One region of the Pontibacillus sp. ALD_SL1 genome, then DNA from elsewhere that is predicted to be linked to it. Evidence: predicted binding sites of a transcription regulator. Region 1 holds the regulator's gene; the other holds the start of a gene.

Region 1 (10,348 bases):
GCTAGAAGCAGGCAATCTGGTTCTTCTTTATTTGCTGGGCTCACTACATAAGCACCTTTCTTAACGCCTTCATAACTTGAGCCTTCAAGTGTCGGTAACCCTTGACGAGTTAAAACAAGAGCAGAAGGTGTTGATGTAGATTCAAGAGCAAGGCGCCATGCTGCCTCTGTTTCTACACCATCAGCCGGTCGAACAACAGATAAACCAGGCATTGCACGTAACGATGGCAATTGTTCAATTGGTTCGTGTGTTGGACCATCTTCCCCAACAGCAATTGAGTCGTGGGTAAATACATAAGTGACAGGCACACCCATTAATGCAGAAAGACGAACAGCTGGACGTAAATAGTCACTAAAGACAAAGAATGTACCGCCATACACTTTTAATCCACCGTGAAGAGCCATACCATTCATTGCTGAAGCCATAGCAAATTCACGTACACCAAACCAAATATTACGACCTGCATAATTGTTACGAGAGAAATCCTCTTCTCCGTTTACGGTTGTCTTATTAGACCCCGCAAGATCCGCACTGCCTCCGAAGAAGTTTGGAACTTGTTTAGATAAAGCATTAATCATTTCACCAGAAGCTGCTCTTGTAGCAAGTTTGTCCTCTCCTGGTGTATATTGAGGAAGTTCTTTATCCCAATCAGAAGGAAGTTCCCCGTTGATAGCACGAGTAAATTCTTCTGCTAGTTCCGGATATGCTTCTTTGTACTGTTTTACTAAGTCATTCCATTTCGCTTCTGCATCTGCACCACGAGTTTGAACTTTCGTTTCAAAGTCCTGGTACACATCTTGTGGAACGTTAAATGGTTCGTGGCCCCACTTGTAATGTTCCTTAGTCAGATTCGCTTCTTCTTCTCCTAGTGGAGCACCGTGAGAAGCAGATTTTCCTGATTTATTAGGAGAACCATATCCAATTACAGTTTTCACTTCAATTAGAGTCGGTTGATCTGTATTAGCTTTTGCTTCTTCAATAGATTTGCGAAGTGCCGCAGTGTCATTGCCATCTTCAACGCGAATAACTTGCCAGCCATAAGCTTTGAAACGATCTTCTACAGACTCTGAGAATGAACGGTGTAAGTCACCATCTAATGAAATATCGTTGGAGTCATAAAGTACAACAAGTTTTCCTAGTCCTAAGTGGCCTGCTAGTGAAGCTGCTTCCTGAGAAACACCTTCCATTAAGTCTCCATCACCACAAATAGAGTACGTATAATGATCAACTACTTCAAAGTTATCTTTATTGTATTTTGCACTTAGATGAGATTCAGCCATAGCCATTCCTACAGCCATTGCTACACCTTGTCCTAGTGGCCCTGTTGTAGCTTCAACACCGTCTGTATGGCCATATTCTGGGTGACCTGGAGTTTTTGATCCCCATTGACGGAAGTTTTTAAGATCATCAATCGTTACGTTATAACCAGATAAATGAAGTAAGCTATATAGAAGCATGGAACCATGACCTGCTGATAAAACAAAGCGGTCACGATTGAACCAGTTAGAGTTTTTTGGATTATGCTGCATGAAATCAGTCCAAAGTGTATAAGCCATTGGAGCAGCACCCATTGGCATACCTGGGTGACCTGAATTAGCTTTTTCTACCGCATCAATAGAAAGTGTGCGGATCGTATTAATAGATTGTTGTTCTGTTTGATGTGTCATGAATTTGCCCCTTTCAATTTCGCATTACGCGAACTATGTACAGTCTAAATACTATAATGAAATCGTTTAAGTGACAAGCATTCCAAGAAAAAAGAGTCGAAAATTCTTTTTCTTGACTAGTTTAAATTGTGAGTATAAAGCCTTTCTTATGCATAGAACGGTTTTATGATTTGGAATTCCCCCTCAGCCACTTCTTTCTTGCACAGTAGAATAAAGACTTTGTTGAAAGGCTCGGGCCGTTGCGTTTATGAGTGTTTGGGATCGTTCGAAGAAAACTCGACTTCAGAGCCCACCCCACACTGAACTAAAGCTAATGGAAACATTCTCTCAGCTTCAAGTCTTCAAGCTTAGTGCCTTATCCTTGAATAAACCTTTTACAAAAAATAACATCTTTAACCTTTAACAAAGGGAAACAAAAAAACACACGAAGGATATTCGTGTGTTTGGATTAATGCTTTTTATTTCGTGCTTGTTCTTCTTTTAATTTCTCTGGTGTTACGTCATTTCCTTCAGGATCAACAACTTTCATACCTTTTAACTGGCTCTTGAAAGAATTACGAAAGTTTTTTAGATATTCTTGGCGTAGTTTTTGTTGTTCTTTTTGTTCAGTCATGGAAAGACCTTGTTGTTTCGATTTATGAGATAGCTCGTTAATTCGATTTAATTTATCTTGAGAAATCATTTACATGCTCCTTTACTTGTTAAACTCCAAGTAAAAAAGGCAAGGGTCCAAATTAGGATGCTTGCCTTTCTACTTCTTATATCGTAACGCGTTTAGGCGTTGTTTTCAAGTGAAACGAATTCTTTGTACCTTCTATGGACGGTTGCTTTGGATACATTAAACCCCATCCCTCTCAGAGTCGCTGCTATTTCATCGAACGTCAAATTGTTTTGACGTAATCGAACAGCCTCTTCAATTGGGAATTCCTTTCTTTCTCGTCCCTGTGCTAAATGCTGGTTAGAGAGATTTTGAGCTGGATTATAACCATTTTCTACAGCGCGCTTCATACCCCGCTTGATCTTTATATTATGTATTTTCCTCTGATACTCTTCTACAATCCCCACAATTTGCAACACCATTGAATCTGATTCTGACAAAGTGAGCTCTCCTTGATGAGAAACAGAATAAACAGGTACTCCGAGTTTTGTCAGTTGATGAAACAAGGCAATTTTCGTATTCCCCCGACCAAGCCTTGTTTCATCTTGAATGAGTAATAAATCCGCTTCGTTGTTAGAAAGTAATTCTAATACTTCTAGGATGCCGTCTCTTTCAATTTCATATCCACTTGCCTGTTCTTCTATAATTTTATAAATTTCAAATTGGTGTTCAGCCGCTAGTTCTTCTAGTTCAATTCGTTGACGTTTTAATGATGAGACTTGTGCTTCTTTTTCTGTGCTGACGCGACAATAGATGATAGCTTTCATATAATCTCCTTTTTTCTCTATCATATAAGGATATGCCTCATTCCGTAAAGATTAACTTGAAAGCAATCCAATATACATAAAGGCTAAACTGCCTGCAAATAGCAAGAAATACACTACGTCTAGTTTTGATAGATTTTGAAACATATTGATCGCCTCCAGAAAAATAAGAACTTTTGTTCGTGTCTAGTTCATATTATATACGAACATCCGTTCTTGTCAACTCTTTTTACGAACGAATGTTTGTATAACCTTTCCTACCATGGTATAATGACGGTAATAAATGATATGTACGAGGTGTAGAAAATATGACGAAACTATCAAAAAGGCAGGAAGCAATTTTAGATTTCATAAAAAACCGTGTACTAGAGAAAGGGTACCCACCATCCGTAAGAGAAATAGGAGAAGCTGTAGGGCTTGCCTCTAGTTCAACGGTACACGGGCATTTATCCAGGTTAGAGAAAAAAGGATACATTCGTAGAGACCCTACTAAACCTAGAGCAATTGAAGTGCTAGAATTAGAGGAGGAGTCAATAACAACTATCCCTAAAGGAGAAGCAACTTATGCTCCTGTCATTGGTAAAGTAACAGCAGGTATGCCTATTACAGCTATTGAGAATATTGAGGAGTATGTACCTCTTCCAGATACACTTGCAGCTCAAGATGACGATATATTTGTTTTGGTTGTTCAAGGAGAAAGTATGATTGAGGCAGGGATCTTAGACGGAGATATGGTTATTGTTCGCCGCCAGCAAACCGCTCAAAACGGAGATATCGTAGTCGCTATGACAGAAGATGACGAGGCAACCGTTAAGCGTTTCTTCAAAGAGTCGACCCATATTCGACTACAGCCAGAAAATGCAACGATGGACCCGATCATTGTGCAAAATGTAAGTATACTTGGTAAAGTAGTAGGGTTGTATCGCCATATCCACTAATATTAATTATGATTGCTCTCTCCAACCTCACTTTAAAATCATAATTATAAAAAGCATCGAAGTATAATTCGATGCTTTTTTATGAGCAAAAGTTTATTTGTTTTGTAATATGTTAACGTCCAACTTCTAGTAAACATAGAAACCTGATTACCATCACTAATTAAAATAATGCACACATAAAAACCCTCAACACCAATGGCATCGAGGGTTTTCAATCTTAGTAAGTTGATAAATACTGTTCGCGCTCCCATGGGTGAACCTGCGTACGGAACATATCCCATTCAATTTCTTTCGCTTCAATGAAATGTTCAAATAGATGTTCGCCTAGGGCTTTAACCATTGTTTCGTCTTTTTTAAGTAGTTCTAATGCATCAGAAAGCGTTGCTGGAAGGTCTTGAACCCCGTGTTTGACGCGCTCTTCTTTATCCATAACGTAAATGTTGCGATCTACTGGAGTTGGAGCTTTCAATCCGTTTTCTACACCATCAAGTCCAGCAGCTAATAGAACAGCCATAGCTAAATACGGGTTAGCAGAAGGGTCTACACTACGCACCTCAATACGCGTACTAATCCCACGAGAAGCAGGGATACGAATTAGGGGGCTACGGTTCTGACCGGACCATGCTACATAACAAGGTGCTTCATACCCAGGTACTAAACGCTTATAAGAGTTGACCGTTGGGTTCGTAACCGCTGTAAAATTCGTTGCATGCTTCACAATACCAGCGATAAACTGATAAGCTGTCGCACTTAATTGCTGATCGCCTTTTTCGTCGAAGAAGGAATTACCTCCATCTTTAAACAAGGACATATTACAGTGCATTCCTGAACCATTAACACCGAAAAGCGGCTTAGGCATAAACGTCGCGTGTAAACCATGTTTACGAGCAATCGTTTTTACTACCAGTTTGAATGTTTGAATGTCATCGCAATGTTTTAGAGCATCTGCATATTTGAAATCAATCTCGTGTTGGCCAGGAGCTACCTCGTGATGAGATGCTTCAATTTCAAAGCCCATCTCTTCTAATTCTAGTACAATGTCACGACGGCAATTCTCTCCTAGGTCAGTTGGAGCTAAATCAAAGTAACCACCTCGGTCATTTAGCTCCATTGTAGGTTCGCCCTTATCATCTAACTTAAATAAGAAGAATTCAGGTTCTGTACCTAAGTTAAAGGCCGAGAAACCAAGCTCTTCCATTTTCTTTAAGTTACGCTTCAAGTTATAGCGTGGACAACCTTCAAATGGAGTGCCATCTGGATTGTAGATATCACATATAAAGCGAGCTACCTTCCCTTTTTCAGATGTCCATGGAAAAACTACAAACGTATCAAGATCAGGGTACAAAAGCATGTCTGATTCTTCAATACGTACAAATCCTTCAATGGAAGACCCATCAAACATCATTTGGTTGTCTAGTGCTTTATCAAGCTGACTGTATGGAATTTCTACGTTTTTAATCGTTCCTAGTAGGTCTGTGAATTGTAATCGAATAAACTTAACATTCTCTTCTTGAATCTTCTCAAGGATCTGATCTCTCGTCAATTTAGCTGCCATAAGCGACTTTCTCCTCCCAGTATACATAAGTTTATATTAATGGAAGAATCGTGATAATTCTCCCTGACGCAACGAGGATTTGCCGAACCTGTTTGCTTGAAACAGTTCGTTTTTTAGCATCTTTCGCAACTCTTTCTCAGATAACTCTTCTCGTACTTCCTGAATCTCTTTCTCTGAGTATTCATTTTGTTGTTGAGGTTGCATTGACAACACTTGCTTAATACCCGCAAGGTTAACCCCTTTTTCAATTAGAGATTTAATTTCTAATAAACGATCTACATCATTGAACGAAAATAAACGTCGATTTCCATCAGAGCGAACAGGATGAATCAAATCATGTTCTTCATAGTACCGAATCTGCCTTGCAGAAAGGTCTGTAAGCGATTTTACAATCCCTATTGGGAATAGAGGCATCGATCTTCGTAGTTCATCATTCATGATTTAGCCCTCCTTATCGTAACGTTTATGTATCTTCATTGTATGTAATGATTCAAATTCTGTCAATACATGTTAGCTTTTTTTACATATTACCAAAAGCCTTTATGGCGCCAATGAAAGCCCATACACATTACGGGCTTTTTACTTTATCACTATAGCCTGACTCCCCATTTGCTTAAACGCTTCTTCAAATACGTGTCGATCTACCTTTTGATTTTTTTCTCCATATGGATTATTAATAAAGATATACTCTTCTGAGTATCCTGTAACAACAACACTATGAACACTAAAGCTTACATCAACCTTACCATGTGGTGTATTCCATGTTTTGAAGTCGTTAGTAGGAGCAAAATTTGCTGTGGTGATGACCCATATTGGCTTTCCAACCTTTACATATTTGTATAATGCCTCAGGATCACTCCCTGTTAAATCCACGGCTCGCTCTCCCACATATGACTTTGCAAGTTCATAAATAGGGCCATGGTAGACCGATAAACCAGGTCCATTTTCCATATCTCCTACAAAACCTTCATTTGGATTGCCCTTTAATCCATTCGAGTAAGTAAGGGGTACTCGATCAATTTGGTTTGCAAGCTCATTCTTTGTTACATCAACATTATGATAATTTAATACCATCGCTAAACTTGTTACCTCACACCCGTTGTATAGTCTCGGTTTATCCATTTGGTTTAGTAAGGGGACATTCAGAGGGTTTTTAAATGATTCACCTTTTAAAGATATGTACTCCTCTTCACCTTGAACTGTTGCGTATAAATCATAGTCTGTGACATTCCAACGTAGCTTTTGTGATAGCAGTTTACTAGATACATAGCTTATCTCCCCTGTTAGAAACAAAGGATCTAGAGTCTCGAAACTAACGGAATTTGACTCCATTTCTCTTACTATATTAGTTGTTGGTTCGTCTATAGAGGAAAATGAGGTGTTGAAAGTAAATGCTAAAATTACTGGGATAAATAGCCTTATATTATTCATACGTACTCCCTTATGCGCTAAATTACTCATAATTATAGCCCCTTTAAAAATAACAGGGGCTAATTTTAATGAATGTTAGGTTGTTTTACTATTCTGGTATTTTTAATAATCGTATTACTGCCATCTTAATTGCAATCTTCACGTGCGCATAAGTTAAACCACCCTGCACAAAAGCTGTATATGGCGGACGTATAGGACCATCTGCAGTTAATTCAAGACTGGCTCCCTGTACAAACGTCCCCGCTGCCATAATGACATCATGTTCATATCCAGGCATGTAACTTGGATATGGTGTCACGTGTGAGTTAATGGGTGATGCTTTTTGAATCTCTTGACAGAATGCAACCATTTGTTCGGCTGTATTGAAAGTAACTGATTGTATTAGGTCAGTGCGCTTAGCCTTATAATGGGGTGTTGTTATAAACCCGAGCTTCTCTAAAAATCGCGATGTAAAGACAGCCCCCTTCATTGCTTCACCTACGACGTGAGGTGCTAAAAAAAGCCCTTGATACATTTCCTGCAAACTGTGAAGGGTAGCCCCTGTTTCTTTACCTAAACCTGGTGCAGTCAATCGGTTAGCACATTGCTCGACTAGGTATGCCTTGCCTGCAATATAACCACCTGTTCTTGCTAATCCACCGCCAGGATTTTTAATTAGAGATCCCGCTATAAGGTCCGCTCCAACGTGAATCGGTTCTTGTTCTTCTGCAAATTCTCCGTAACAGTTGTCGACAAAAACGATTATTTCAGGGTTAATCTCTTTTACAAACTCAATCATCTCTTTTATTTCAGCTATTGTAAATGAAGGTCGGTCTGCGTATCCCTTTGAACGCTGAATTCCAACCACTTTTGTTTGAGGAGTTATTGATTTTTGGACTTCTTGGAAATCAACTGTTCCACTCTCTAGAAGATCGATATGTTGATAGCCAATATGAAAATCTTTCAGAGATCCATTGCCTGAACCTCTCACTCCGACGATTTCTTCTAATGTGTCATATGGAGCTCCGGTTATATATAAAAGTTCATCATTTGGTCTTAACAAGCCAAATAACGAAATGGTAATGGCATGTGTTCCTGAAACAATTTGAGGGCGTACAAGAGCGTCTTCTCCCCCAAAAACGTCTGCGTAAACCTGTTCTAATTTATCTCGTCCCATATCATCGTATCCATACCCAGTAGTTGGGTTAAAGTGGGAATCACTTACCTGCTGGTCTCTAAACGCTGATAAAACCCGTTCTTGATTATGCTCGACAAGTCTATTGATTGAATCGTGAATATCCTTACTATCAAGTTCTGCTTCTAATGCTAATTGTTCTAAATCAAGTTTTTCCATGTTCTATTCTTTTTCCCCTCTGCGGTTGTTCTTTAGTTGATGGTAAAGTGGATGCTCTGTGTCTATCCACCCCTTCAAAAAGTATTTTTCATCGTCTTCAAGAAAATCACGTTCTTTCACTATTGAATTTGACTCAACACGATGAAGAAAGTCACTCTCAGAAGCATGAATATAAATTTGGAACGGTTCCCACTCTTCTATAATGACCTCTTCGATTTTATCTAAAAGACGCTTTAAGTCAATTGGATCATGTGCACTAATCGTTACTGCAGGCATTGTTGCAGGGAAGAAATTCGCATCCAAAAGATCACGTTTATTGTATACCGTTAACATCGGTAAATGATCCGCTCCTAAATCTGTTAAAAGCTGATGAACGGTTTTCTCATGTTGAATGTGATCAGGATGGGAGGCATCGACCATATGCAAAATAAAATCTGCTTCTGTTACTTCTTCTAACGTTGAACGAAAAGCTGCTATTAACGTTGTTGGCAAATCTTGAATAAACCCTACTGTATCAGATAAGAGTGACCTGAACCCCGAAGGCAACTGGATCTGACGTGTAAGTGGGTCGAGAGTTGCAAATAATTGATTTTCTTCAAAGGATTCACTGTTGGTCAGACGATTGAAAAGAGTAGACTTACCCGCATTTGTGTATCCGACGACCGCTATCTGAAAAGCGCGATTTTCTTTACGGCGCTTTCGGTATTGATTACGTTGGCTTACTACTTGTGATAAACGCAGTTTAATATCATCTATACGGCGCCTGATGTGTCGGCGATCCGTTTCAAGCTTTGTCTCACCAGGACCACGTGTTCCAATACCACCACCGAGCCTCGACATATTCTTCCCCTGTCCATAAATACGGGGTAGCATGTACTGAAGTTGAGCAAGCTCAACTTGTAGCTTACCTTCCTTTGTATTCGCTCTTCTTGCAAATATATCAAGGATAAGCTGGGTTCGATCGATGATACCTACATCCAGATAATCTGCCAATTTACTCATTTGACCTGGTGATAACTCATCATTGAAAATAACAAGTCCTATGTCATTCGTTTCTAAATACTCTTTTATCTCTTGTAATTTTCCTTCCCCTATATAAAGGGCAGGGTGTATTTTGTTTCGCTTTTGAACGAAAATTTTATGTACTTGACCATGAGCGGTTTCTGTTAAAGATTGTAATTCTTCAATAGAAGAGTGGAAGCGCTCTTCGTCTGTATTTGGTAATTGGCAAGCTACTATGACTGCTTGTTCCATGACAACATCCCTCAACTTTCTAATCGTGCTCCTATCATAACACAGACCTTTTTTAAAGCGAAATGAGAACATTATTCTGATAAACAAAAAGGAGCCCCTCTCTATCGAGGAGCATACTTAGGTTTTCGTTTGAAAAATTAAATCTTGACCTGTTATTTGCATAAGTTCTGATGCGGAAAAGCGATTTTGCTTCATGATTCGCATCGCTTGTTTGCGTATAGACTGTTCAATAACGTTTCGAATATAACGCCCATTCGAGAAGCCGCCCCCTCGTTGTTGTTGCATTCGGATTAAGTGATCTTTAAGCTTCCATTCTGCGTCTTTTGAGAATTCGTATTCTCGTTCAGCAGCCATTTGCTTAGCAATCGTCATGAGCTCATCAATAGAATAATCTTTAAAATCTAATATAATCGGAAACCTTGACTGCAATCCTGGATTTAAGCGCAAAAACCGATCCATTTCATCAGGGTAACCCGCTAGAATCAGAATAAAATCGTTATGATGGTCTTCCATATGTTTCACTAATGTATCGATGGCTTCTTTACCGAAATCTTTCTCCCCGCCTCGAGCCAATGAATAAGCTTCATCTATAAATAAAACTCCACCCATCGCCTTTTTTACAAGTTCCCTTGTCTTCTGAGCCGTATGTCCAATGTACTCTCCGACAAGATCCGCACGTTCAGCTTCAATAAAATGACCTTTAGAGAGAACATTCATCTCATGAAAAAGTTCAGATATTTTTCGCGCC
Region 2 (10,348 bases), 150 kb from region 1:
CTCGTCTTTCATGATTCCACATCTTCTTTGCTTAGGTCTAATATAGCTTATTATTATAAAGGAAGTCAAGGAGTAATGAGAATTTTTAAAACAAATTGTATTTTCTCAACATACTGCAGAGATTTTCTTTCCTTCTTTTATAAAATACCCGTTCTTTGCATTTTTAGTCCTGTTTCATCTAAACTATAAAAGAATTAATGGAAGGAGAACTGTCATGAAAAAAGATATTGAAATTGCTCAGCAAGCTACTATAAAACCAATAGAAGAAATTACGCATCAATTAAATCTAGATCATGAGGACTTTGAACCATATGGTCGCTACAAAGCAAAATTATCCGATTCATTATTACATAAGTTGTCTGAACGTAAGAATGGAAAGGTTGTACTTGTTACGGCCATTAACCCTACCCCAGCTGGTGAAGGTAAGTCCACCGTTACTGTAGGTTTAGGGCAGGCTATGAATCAGATGAATAAAAAGACTGTAATTGCACTTCGAGAGCCTTCTTTAGGTCCTACAATGGGATTAAAGGGAGGCGCTGCTGGGGGAGGCTATTCGCAAGTCTTACCCATGGAAGATATAAATCTTCATTTCACAGGCGATATACATGCGATTACTAGCGCGAACAATGCCCTTTCTGCTTTTATTGATAATCATATTCATAGGGGGAATGAATTAAATATTGATCCTAGAAAGATTGGTTGGAAAAGGGTTTTAGACTTAAATGACCGAGCTCTTCGTGAAATTGTGATAGGACTAGGTGGTCCCTTGAAAGGAGTCCCAAGGGAAGATGGATTTAATATCAGTGTAGCCTCAGAAATTATGGCCATTCTCTGTCTAGCTTCTGACTTAAAAGATCTGAAGAAACGACTTGCTCGAATTGTGTTTGGTTATACGTACGAGGATCAACCCGTTACTGTTGAACAGTTAGGTATGGAAGGGGCTTTAACCCTTCTATTAAAAGAAGCGCTTAAGCCAAATCTTGTCCAAACGATTGAAAATACACCAGCAATTGTACACGGTGGACCGTTTGCCAATATTGCGCATGGATGTAACAGTGTAATGGCCACAACGATTGCTTCAAAATTAGGGGACTACGTCATAACTGAAGCAGGATTTGGCGCTGATCTTGGTGCTGAGAAGTTTTTAAATATCAAAACACGTGCAGGAGATTTCACTCCCGATGCTGTTGTCCTCGTTGCTACCGTTCGGGCTTTGAAAATGCATGGTGGAGTATCGAAAGACGAATTAGCACAAGAAAATGTACGCGCCCTTCAAGAAGGGATAACCAATCTCGAGAAACATATGGAGACTATTCAGTCATTTGGCCTTCCATTTGTAGTCGCTTTGAATCGTTTCCCTACTGATACTGAAGAAGAGTTGGCTTATATAGAAAAATGGTGTAAAGACCGGAAATTACGGGTTGCTCTTACTGAAGTTCATTCTAAGGGAGGCTCAGGAGGGCTAGAGCTTGCACAAGCTGTTATTGATACTGTTGAAACAGAAGCTAGTTCGTTCACTTATACGTACGATCTTGAAGACACTATTGAAGAAAAGATATCAAAGATTGCTGAAAAGGTTTATGGTGCTAAAGGAGTTGAATTTTCAAGTCAGGCAAAGAAGCAAATAGAATTATACAACCAGCTAGGTTGGGCGAATTTACCTGTTTGCATGGCAAAAACTCAGTACTCACTATCTGATGATCCCTCTCTAAGAGGTAGACCATCTGACTTCACTATTACGATCAGAGAATTTAGTCCCTCAATTGGAGCTGGGTTTATCGTTGCTTTGACAGGTGATGTAATGACAATGCCAGGATTACCAAAAGAGCCAGCTGCACTTCAAATGGACATAGACTCATCGGGGAAAGCTGTCGGTTTATTCTAAAATTGCTGACAACCAACAAATATAAGAGGTTGCTCTTTAGGAAGGAGCAATCTCTTTTGCTTTACAGTTAAATTTATTCCTTCGTAATATAGAGATGAAGACAGAGGGGAGGATGGTACTTGTGAATGTATCAATAGGCGTAACTGGTTGGGGCGATCATGACCAGCTATATCCTGCGGGTACGAAAAGTCAGGATAAATTAGCGATATATGCTTCTCATTTTCCTGTTGTGGAAATTGATAGTGCATTCTATGCAATCCAACCTAAACGAAACTATGAGAAATGGGTTAAGGAAACACCAGAAGGTTTTACGTTCGTTGTTAAAGCTTTTAGTAAAATGACTGGACATCAAAGAGAAAAAATGTCCTCAGAAGAAGTTCGAGATATGTTTGATGCTTATATAGAGTCGATCCAACCATTAATTGATTCATGTAAGCTTCGTTTTATTTTATTTCAATTTCCACCTTGGTTTTCTGTATCAAAGGAAAATGTTCAAAAAATAAGAGTCATTCGTGAATTAATGGGTGACTTACCACTTGCTTTAGAATTTCGTAACCAATCTTGGTACTCAAGTGAGTATAGAGAACAAACTCTATCTTTTATGGAGAAAGGAAACTGGATTCACGGAGTAGTTGATGAACCTCAAGCTGGAGAGGGCTCTGCGCCAACGGTTCTTCAAGCTACAAACTCAAAAGAAACACTCGTCAGACTCCATGGCCGCAACGTGCATGGTTGGAACAAAAATGGCCGCGAAGATTGGAGAGAGGTACGCTTTTTGTACCGATACAATGATGAGGAACTTCAAGAGTGGAAGGAAAATGTTGAGAGTTTACTTCAACAATCTGATCATGTAACTGTATTGTTCAACAATAACTCCGGGGGCGACGCCGCGGATAATGCTAAACAATTTATCGACTTATGCCAGGTTGAGTATGAACAGTTAAACCCAAGACAAATGGATTTATTCCAAGACTAGGAGGAACTTATGGAGGATGAAGTGTTGGAGAAAGTATCAAGCTTTATATACAATCGCTTCAGGCATGACTCTACTGGACATGACTTTTATCATATGAAAAGGGTAGCCAAAATGGCTAAGCGGTTGGCTGTTCTAGAAGGAGCCGATCCTTTTATTTCAGAAACAGCAGGCTGGCTTCATGATATACTAGATCCCAAACTGACAGACAATTTGACAGAAGCTAAGCAAGAAGTTATGGACTTATTTGAGTCTTGTAAAATTCCCCCAGGAGAACAGGAGCGGATTTTAGTAGCAATGGAAGCAGTTTCTTTTAAAACAGGCCATCGTATTCCTCTGAACATAGAGGGGAAAGTTGTTCAAGACGCTGATCGGTTAGATGCTATTGGAGCTATTGGTATTGCTCGTGCTTTCTCATTTGGTGGAGCTAGAGGCCAAGCTTTACATAGTGAAGCTTTTGAGGAAACGACAATACGCCACTTTTATGATAAGCTGCTTAAAATCAAAGGTCTTCTCAACACTCCCTCAGCGGTGAAAATCGGTCAAAAGAGACATGACTTCCTTGAAACATACCTCCATCAGTTTTATGAGGAATGGATGTAACGAGTGTAAGTGCAACCTAAAAATCTGAATGTCTAATTCTGGAAAACGCCTAAGCGAAGATAGAAAATTTCTCGGGTAAGAAATTTTGTTTTATCAATAAGATCAGACATCTTACACGGACCTGATATGTGATATAATGTCTCGGACTAGTTAGTAAAAGAATGAGGTGACGATTGTGCAATCAAGTGAAAAAACGTATTTAGATATGTGTCGATACATAATGGATCATGGAGAGCGTAAAGGAGATCGTACCGGTACAGGCACGCTTTCTACGTTCGGCTACCAAATGAGATTTGATTTATCAAAAGGCTTTCCGCTCTTAACTACAAAAAAAGTACCATTCCGTCTTATTAAAAGTGAGCTCTTGTGGTTTTTAAAAGGGGACACCAACATTCGTTACCTTTTGCAACACAATAACAATATTTGGAACGAATGGCCTTTTAAGAGATGGATCGAAAGTTCTGACTATAATGGCCCTGACATGACGAACTTTGGAATTCGTAGTCAACAGGACGAAGTGTTCAATGAACAATATAAGGAACAAATGGATAAATTTAAAGAACGCATATTAACAGATGAGTCATTCGCTCATACATATGGAGATTTAGGAAATGTGTATGGAAAGCAATGGCGTAATTGGGAGTCTTCTCAAGGTGAATGGATCGATCAGATTCAACAAGTTATTTACGATATCAAGACTAAGCCAGACTCAAGACGTCTAATTGTATCAGCTTGGAATCCTGAGGATATTGCTCCAGATAGAGCAGCATTACCGCCATGTCACATATTATTTCAATTTTACGTTGTTAACGGTAAGTTAAGTTGTCAGTTATACCAGCGTAGTGGAGATGTATTCTTGGGGGTTCCGTTTAACATTGCAAGTTATGCACTACTTACCCATTTAATTGCAGAAGAATGTGGTCTAGAGGTAGGCGAGTTTATTCACACACTAGGAGATGCCCACATTTACACGAATCATGTAGATCAAATTAAAACGCAGATTGCTCGGGAAATAAAGCCTCTGCCATCCATTTCAATTAACATGGACGGGAAGTCTGTATTTGAAGTAGAAAGCGATGATATTGAGCTAAATGGATATGACCCTCACCCTCGTATTAAAGCACCAGTTGCTGTGTAGATTCCAATAAGGAGGATGACTAAATATGATTTCATTTTTAGTGGCGATGGACCGAAATCGCCTTATAGGGAAAGATAATGATTTACCATGGCGTCTGCCTAATGATTTGAAATTTTTCAAATCGGTTTCGACAGGGAAGACGATTATAATGGGCAGGAAAACATTTGAATCCATGAATGGACCTTTGCCGAATCGCAAGAATGTTGTGTTGACTCGAGACTCTAACTTTCAGGAAGATGGGTGCGATGTCATTCACAGTCTAGATCCTATCTTTGAATGGGAGAAAGAAGACCCGAATACAGAATACCTTATTATCGGTGGCAGTCATATCTTTGAGCAAACGATCAATGAAGCGGATCGAATGTATATTACTTGGATTGAAGAGGATTTTCAGGGAGATACTTATTTCCCCGAATTTAATGAAGATGAGTGGATTTTGACGAAGAAAGAGCGGGGAGTTCAAGACGAAAAAAATCCATATGAATACTACTTTTGTCAATATGATCGTAAACAATAAGTTTCAATAAAACTCATGCAGCACTTCTGCATGAGTTTTTGGAATGGTTGTCGTTAGGGCATTGTTGGTAACGCGTACGTTGTTTGATTTCCTTATGTTTCACTAAAAAAATTTATTTAAATGCCAGCTAATGCTTTATTATAATTTTGGATAAATGTTTTTGTACAAGAAATAAAATTACCACATTAACAAGTTTTTATAATTAAAGACGAAACATAGACAAAACAAATAAAAAGGCTTACAATCGAAGACGAAAGACATATTTTTCCCTTAGGTATTTGAATATTTTTGTGGTGGGTCTGTTTAGAGTCTCTGTTTTTGTGAGAAACTCAATGTAATAGACCCAAATAGAAAAAATGTGCAGCATAATAACTGCCATTTGGACAAGGGACGGTGAAGTTATGCTATCGACAATTGGCATTCCGGGGTTAATTCTAATCCTTGCAATTACACTGATTATATTTGGACCAAAAAAGTTGCCTGAAATTGGGAAAGCTACTGGTCAAACGTTAAAGGAATTTAAGAAATCTGCCCGGGAATTAACGAGCGAAGAAGATGACAATACAGTAATTGAATCAAAAGGGACTTCTTCTAACCAAGATCAAGCATCCCCTAACACTCAACAACAATAAGAACATGGAGTGGTGATTTATGTTAGGACAAATTGGTGTACCCGGATTAATACTTATTCTAGTGATTGCTCTTGTGGTGTTTGGGCCTTCTAAACTTCCAGAAGTAGGTAAAGCAGTGGGGAGTTCACTTCGGGAGTTTAAGAAAGCTACTTCGGATCTTACTAGCACGGACTCTGAAGATTCCAAGAAGATTGATCAAAACCAAGACAAAAATGCGTAAAGTAATTAAATGTGGAGATGTAAGAGGCATACGCTCTTGCATCTTCTTTCATGAAAAAGGACAGCGTCGCTCCCATCTGGAGGTGCAACAATGGAACAAGATCATAATAGTATAGATAAAGAAATGAATGTAACGGAGCACTTAGGGGAACTTCGGAAGCGATTAATTATAACGATAAGCGTTTTTATTCTCTTTTTTATTGGCGGGTTTATTTTTATTGAAGAAATCTTCCAATTCTTTATGCAAGGATTCCAGGAACGTTCGAAAGAGTTAGGGAATGAGATTACAAAATTAACGGTATTGGGCCCGTTTGATGTGCTTTGGGTATATATAACTTTAGCAAGTATCATTGCAGTTGCAGGGACACTTCCAATCCTTTGTCTCCAAGTGTGGCTATTTATTAAGCCTGCACTTACACCTAAAGAACAAAAACTGTCACTGTCCTATATACCAGCTATTTTTCTGTTGTTTATTGGTGGATTATCATTTGGGTATTTCCTTATTCAACCCCTGATTTTCGATTTCCTGGTTGCTTTAGGGGAAGACATGTTTACAATGATGTTTACTGCTGATAAATATTTCAGTTTTCTGCTAAGAATTACGTTACCATTTGCCGTTTTCTTTGAAATTCCTATTATTGTTATGTTTTTAACGAGCCTCGGTATTGTAGAACCTGGATTGCTTCGAAAGATTAGAAAATATGCTTACTTCGTACTTATTATTATTGGAACAATCATATCGCCGCCAGACTTTATTCTGCAGATTGTAGTGGCAATCCCACTGATTATCCTCTATGAAGTATCCATTATTCTTTCAAGTATAGTGGCCCGAAAACAAGCGAGAAGAATGGAAGACATCTCAACAGATTCATAACGTTTGAAAAGATACCCATTATAGGGTATCTTTTTTCAGTATGATTGCTTTTTAGCGGACTACGTGTTACAAAAGTAAAAAGCAATATAGAGCAAGGGGGGAAAGAATGCGATCTTTTTATCATTTTATGATGACATTTCGCGGTAAATTAGTACCAGATGACAAGAGTCGGTTAGCAGACTGGATGTTTGAAGACTCAAATTTCCCGAAACAGTCATACTCTTACGATGAAATTAGTCGATATTTAGAGTGGAATATACCATTCTCATCTGCTTTAAGCATTTTCGATGAATTATGGGAGCAATACCAAATGGAAGAAGTAATGTAAGAAATGTTTTGAATATAACAGTAATACTCATGAAAAAACCGCCAAAATGGCGGTTTTTTGTTTGAAAATGATAAAATAGCTGACTTGTGTTGTGTATAGCTTATTTAAGCGGTGAGGCTAGCGCTTTGTTTTATTAACAAACGAATGTTGCACCAACAATAATAAGCAAAATAAAAAGGACCACAATTAATACGAAGTTATTCCCGTAACCATAGCTCATGTGAGCGCCTCCTTTAATTCTAGATAATATTACTATATGGATCTAAGGAGGAGTTTGTATGGGCATATGCGGAGATTTGAAGATTAATCGATGTTGTATATGTGTCCAATTGCTATAGCCTTAGTATTTCCTGTGACAGTTACCATTCGTAACGATTGTTCTTGAGGGATTAAGTGAGTTATTGTACCTTCTAGCTGCTTTAATTCTCCATTTGAATACACTTTAATTCTTACAACAGCTTGGTTTTCGTGTGCCTCTATACAGGCATCATTAAGTTCACTTAATGCCTGCTCTTCAAGCGATGGAGGCGGTAGCTTACCGTCTTCTTCCCACATTTTCTTCATCATTTCCACGTGTTCTGGCAACATAAGTGAAGTCCACTTCATTGTTCCTCGATCTCGTAGCATATATTTCACCTCTATATTCAGTATAACGAACAAGTGTTTGTAAAACAACAGAAAAAGAACTTGTGTTCGTATATAATTGGGTCAGGAGGTTGGTACTTATGGAACAATCAGCAAGGAAACGACAAGGTTTACTACGTTGAGATTGTTTACATGGCCAAAGGCGAAACGATAACAAAGCGAAAAATAAAGGTGATGTCTTGTAATAGAAATTCTTATACGGCTATTGTTACTTGCGTCAAAAAATGCGTAGTTTTTTAAAGGAGAATATACTGAGAGTCTATCCGAAATTTCCTCCTTCATATCGAGAATAGACGTTTCATAATTTTGTTAGTCTGCATTGTAATGTGGAATTTGGTACGATGTTCATAAGGGAGGCAGTACTATGAAAATTATTCATACCGCGGACTGGCATTTAGGTAAGCTTGTCCATCAATTACATATGACAGAAGACCAAGAATATATTCTTGGTCAATTTATAGAGTTAGTGAAAGTTGAGCAACCGGATGTGGTTATTATTGCTGGAGATTTGTATGATCGGGCAGTACCTCCAAAGGAAGCTGTAGATTTACTAAACCGCACTCTAATTACGCTAATCTATGACTTAAATATCCCTGTTTTAGCTATATCAGGGAATCATGACAGTCCTGACAGATTGAACTTTGGAAGTCAGCTTTTTAAGCGCCAACAATTTTATTTACAAGCGAGACTTGAGGATGCTTGGACCCCAGTTCGTATTCCGGATGAATACGGGCAGGTAAACTTCTACTTAATTCCTTATATAGAGCCAAGCGAAGTAAGGAAAGAGCTTGACGATGATTCTATAGAAACACATCAACAAGCTATGGAAGCAATTATAAAACGTATCAAGGAAGACCAAGTGACTGATGAGCGTCACGTATTTGTAGGTCATGCGTTCTTAGCTGGAGGAATGGAGTCAGAGTCTGAGGAGCGGTTGTCTATGCTAGGAGGGGCGCCATATATAAACGCAGAGCTTTTTAATGATTTCTCCTACGTAGCACTTGGGCACCTCCACCAACCACAAAGGGTTAAAAGAGAAACCATTCGTTACTCCGGTTCTATACTGAAGTATTCCTTCTCAGAGGCCAACCACAAAAAAGGTGTAACAATAGTTGAATTAGACGGGACAGGTGTGTCCTCTATTAGACAAGAAAGTTTAAAGCCAAAAAGAGACATGAGGGTTAAAGAAGGATATTTACATGACCTCCTCGAGGTTAATGAAGAAGGTATGGAAGATTATCTTCATATTAAATTGTTAGACGAAGGACAGATACTTGACCCTATGGGAAAACTCCGCAAGAAATTTCCTAATGTTTTAAGTCTAGAACGTGTTGGATTGATTGGGAAGGCGCACACAGAACAGTTATCTAATGTGCAGGAAAGAAAACAAATGTCTCATATGGAACTGTTTGAGTCGTTTTATAAAGAAGTGAAGGGTTCACTTATGGATGAAGAAAGAAGAGATGCGATTGCTACGGTTATAAATGAAATTCAGGAAGAAGAAAGGAATCAATAATATGCGAGCCATTCAGCTAGTCATAGAAGCTTTTGGGCCCTATTCAAAACGCCAAGTTGTAGATTTCACACAGTTAGGACACGAGACGGTGTTTTTAATTACAGGACCTACAGGAGCAGGGAAGACGAGTATTTTTGATGCCATGGTATATGCCTTATATGGTCGTGCGAGCGGGAGTGATCGGGACCAGGACACATTGCGTAGCCACTTTGCTGATGAAGATCAACAGACGGAAGTGAAGTTTAGGTTTGAATTAAAGCAACACATTTATGAAGTTAGGAGAACACCTCGCCAATTAAAGAGGAAAGAAAAAGGTGAGGGGTTCACAGAGCAGCCGCCTAAAGTTGAACTTTATAGGATTAAAGAAGGGGATCATGAGCTATTAGCATCTAAAATCAAAGAAGTGAATGAATCGATTGAAAGCATGCTTCATTTAGATTATGAGCAGTTTAGGAAGATGATTATGATTCCGCAAGGAGAGTTCAGGCGTCTTATATCTGAAAATAGTAAAGAGAGAGAAGAAATTCTTCAAAAAATCTTTCAAACCTACGTTTATGAGCAGATGACAGACCGTTTGAAAGAGGAGTCAAAAGAATTAAAAGAATCTATTCAGGAAATTGAATATAAAGAAGATGAGGAAATCAATCGTTTAGATTGGGACGAAGAAACACGTCAATCTCTTACTACTTCTGCTGATGTAATGACTAAGCTCCAAAAAGATATCGAAAGAGACCAACAACAACTTCAAGATAATAAAGGAAAGATTGAAAATGAACGGAAAGCCTTAGCAAGCGCTCAGGAAACGTTTTATGAGAAAAAGCAGTTAAATCAATTGTTCCTTAAGTTAGAAAAGCAAGAGAAAGAAGTTAGTGAGTTGGATAATCAGAAGCCTTCTATTATAAAACTTGAAGAGGAAGTCCATGCTGCCACAAAAGCACATCACGTAAAACCGTATGAAGATCAGGTTCGCCAAAGAGAAGGAGAAGAGAAGAAACAGCAGGAGCAACTTGTTCAAAAA

What was found. Region 1 encodes LexA, which represses DNA repair genes until DNA is damaged. Its sites were predicted from a motif close to CGAACATATGTTCG; they were not measured.
Region 2: IMZ31_RS09715 (YolD-like family protein) is a predicted target of LexA. The motif match lies at 7,823-7,836, and genes of this name have one in related genera.

The regions. Positions count from the first base shown of each region.
Region 1 is NZ_CP062974.1:1,787,467-1,797,814, reverse strand. It holds gene tkt (transketolase) at 1-1,667, opposite strand, end outside; gene IMZ31_RS09005 (DUF896 domain-containing protein) at 2,116-2,349, opposite strand; gene IMZ31_RS09000 (YneB family resolvase-like protein) at 2,442-3,092, opposite strand; gene lexA (transcriptional repressor LexA) at 3,398-4,027, shown strand; gene glnA (type I glutamate--ammonia ligase) at 4,245-5,582, opposite strand; gene IMZ31_RS08985 (MerR family transcriptional regulator) at 5,619-6,020, opposite strand; gene IMZ31_RS08980 (C39 family peptidase) at 6,162-6,914, opposite strand; gene IMZ31_RS08975 (methionine gamma-lyase family protein) at 7,102-8,346, opposite strand; gene hflX (GTPase HflX) at 8,350-9,600, opposite strand; gene spoVK (stage V sporulation protein K) at 9,718-10,348, opposite strand, start outside.
Region 2 is NZ_CP062974.1:1,938,132-1,948,479, reverse strand. It holds gene IMZ31_RS09765 (formate--tetrahydrofolate ligase) at 215-1,885, shown strand; gene IMZ31_RS09760 (DUF72 domain-containing protein) at 2,007-2,861, shown strand; gene IMZ31_RS09755 (HD domain-containing protein) at 2,871-3,461, shown strand; gene IMZ31_RS09750 (thymidylate synthase) at 3,667-4,599, shown strand; gene IMZ31_RS09745 (dihydrofolate reductase) at 4,625-5,116, shown strand; gene tatA (twin-arginine translocase TatA/TatE family subunit) at 5,518-5,748, shown strand; gene IMZ31_RS09735 (twin-arginine translocase TatA/TatE family subunit) at 5,768-5,968, shown strand; gene tatC (twin-arginine translocase subunit TatC) at 6,059-6,841, shown strand; gene IMZ31_RS09725 (YozE family protein) at 6,948-7,169, shown strand; gene IMZ31_RS09720 (YjcZ family sporulation protein) at 7,303-7,425, opposite strand; gene IMZ31_RS09715 (YolD-like family protein) at 7,473-7,796, opposite strand; gene IMZ31_RS09710 (exonuclease SbcCD subunit D) at 8,179-9,330, shown strand; gene IMZ31_RS09705 (SbcC/MukB-like Walker B domain-containing protein) at 9,332-10,348, shown strand, end outside.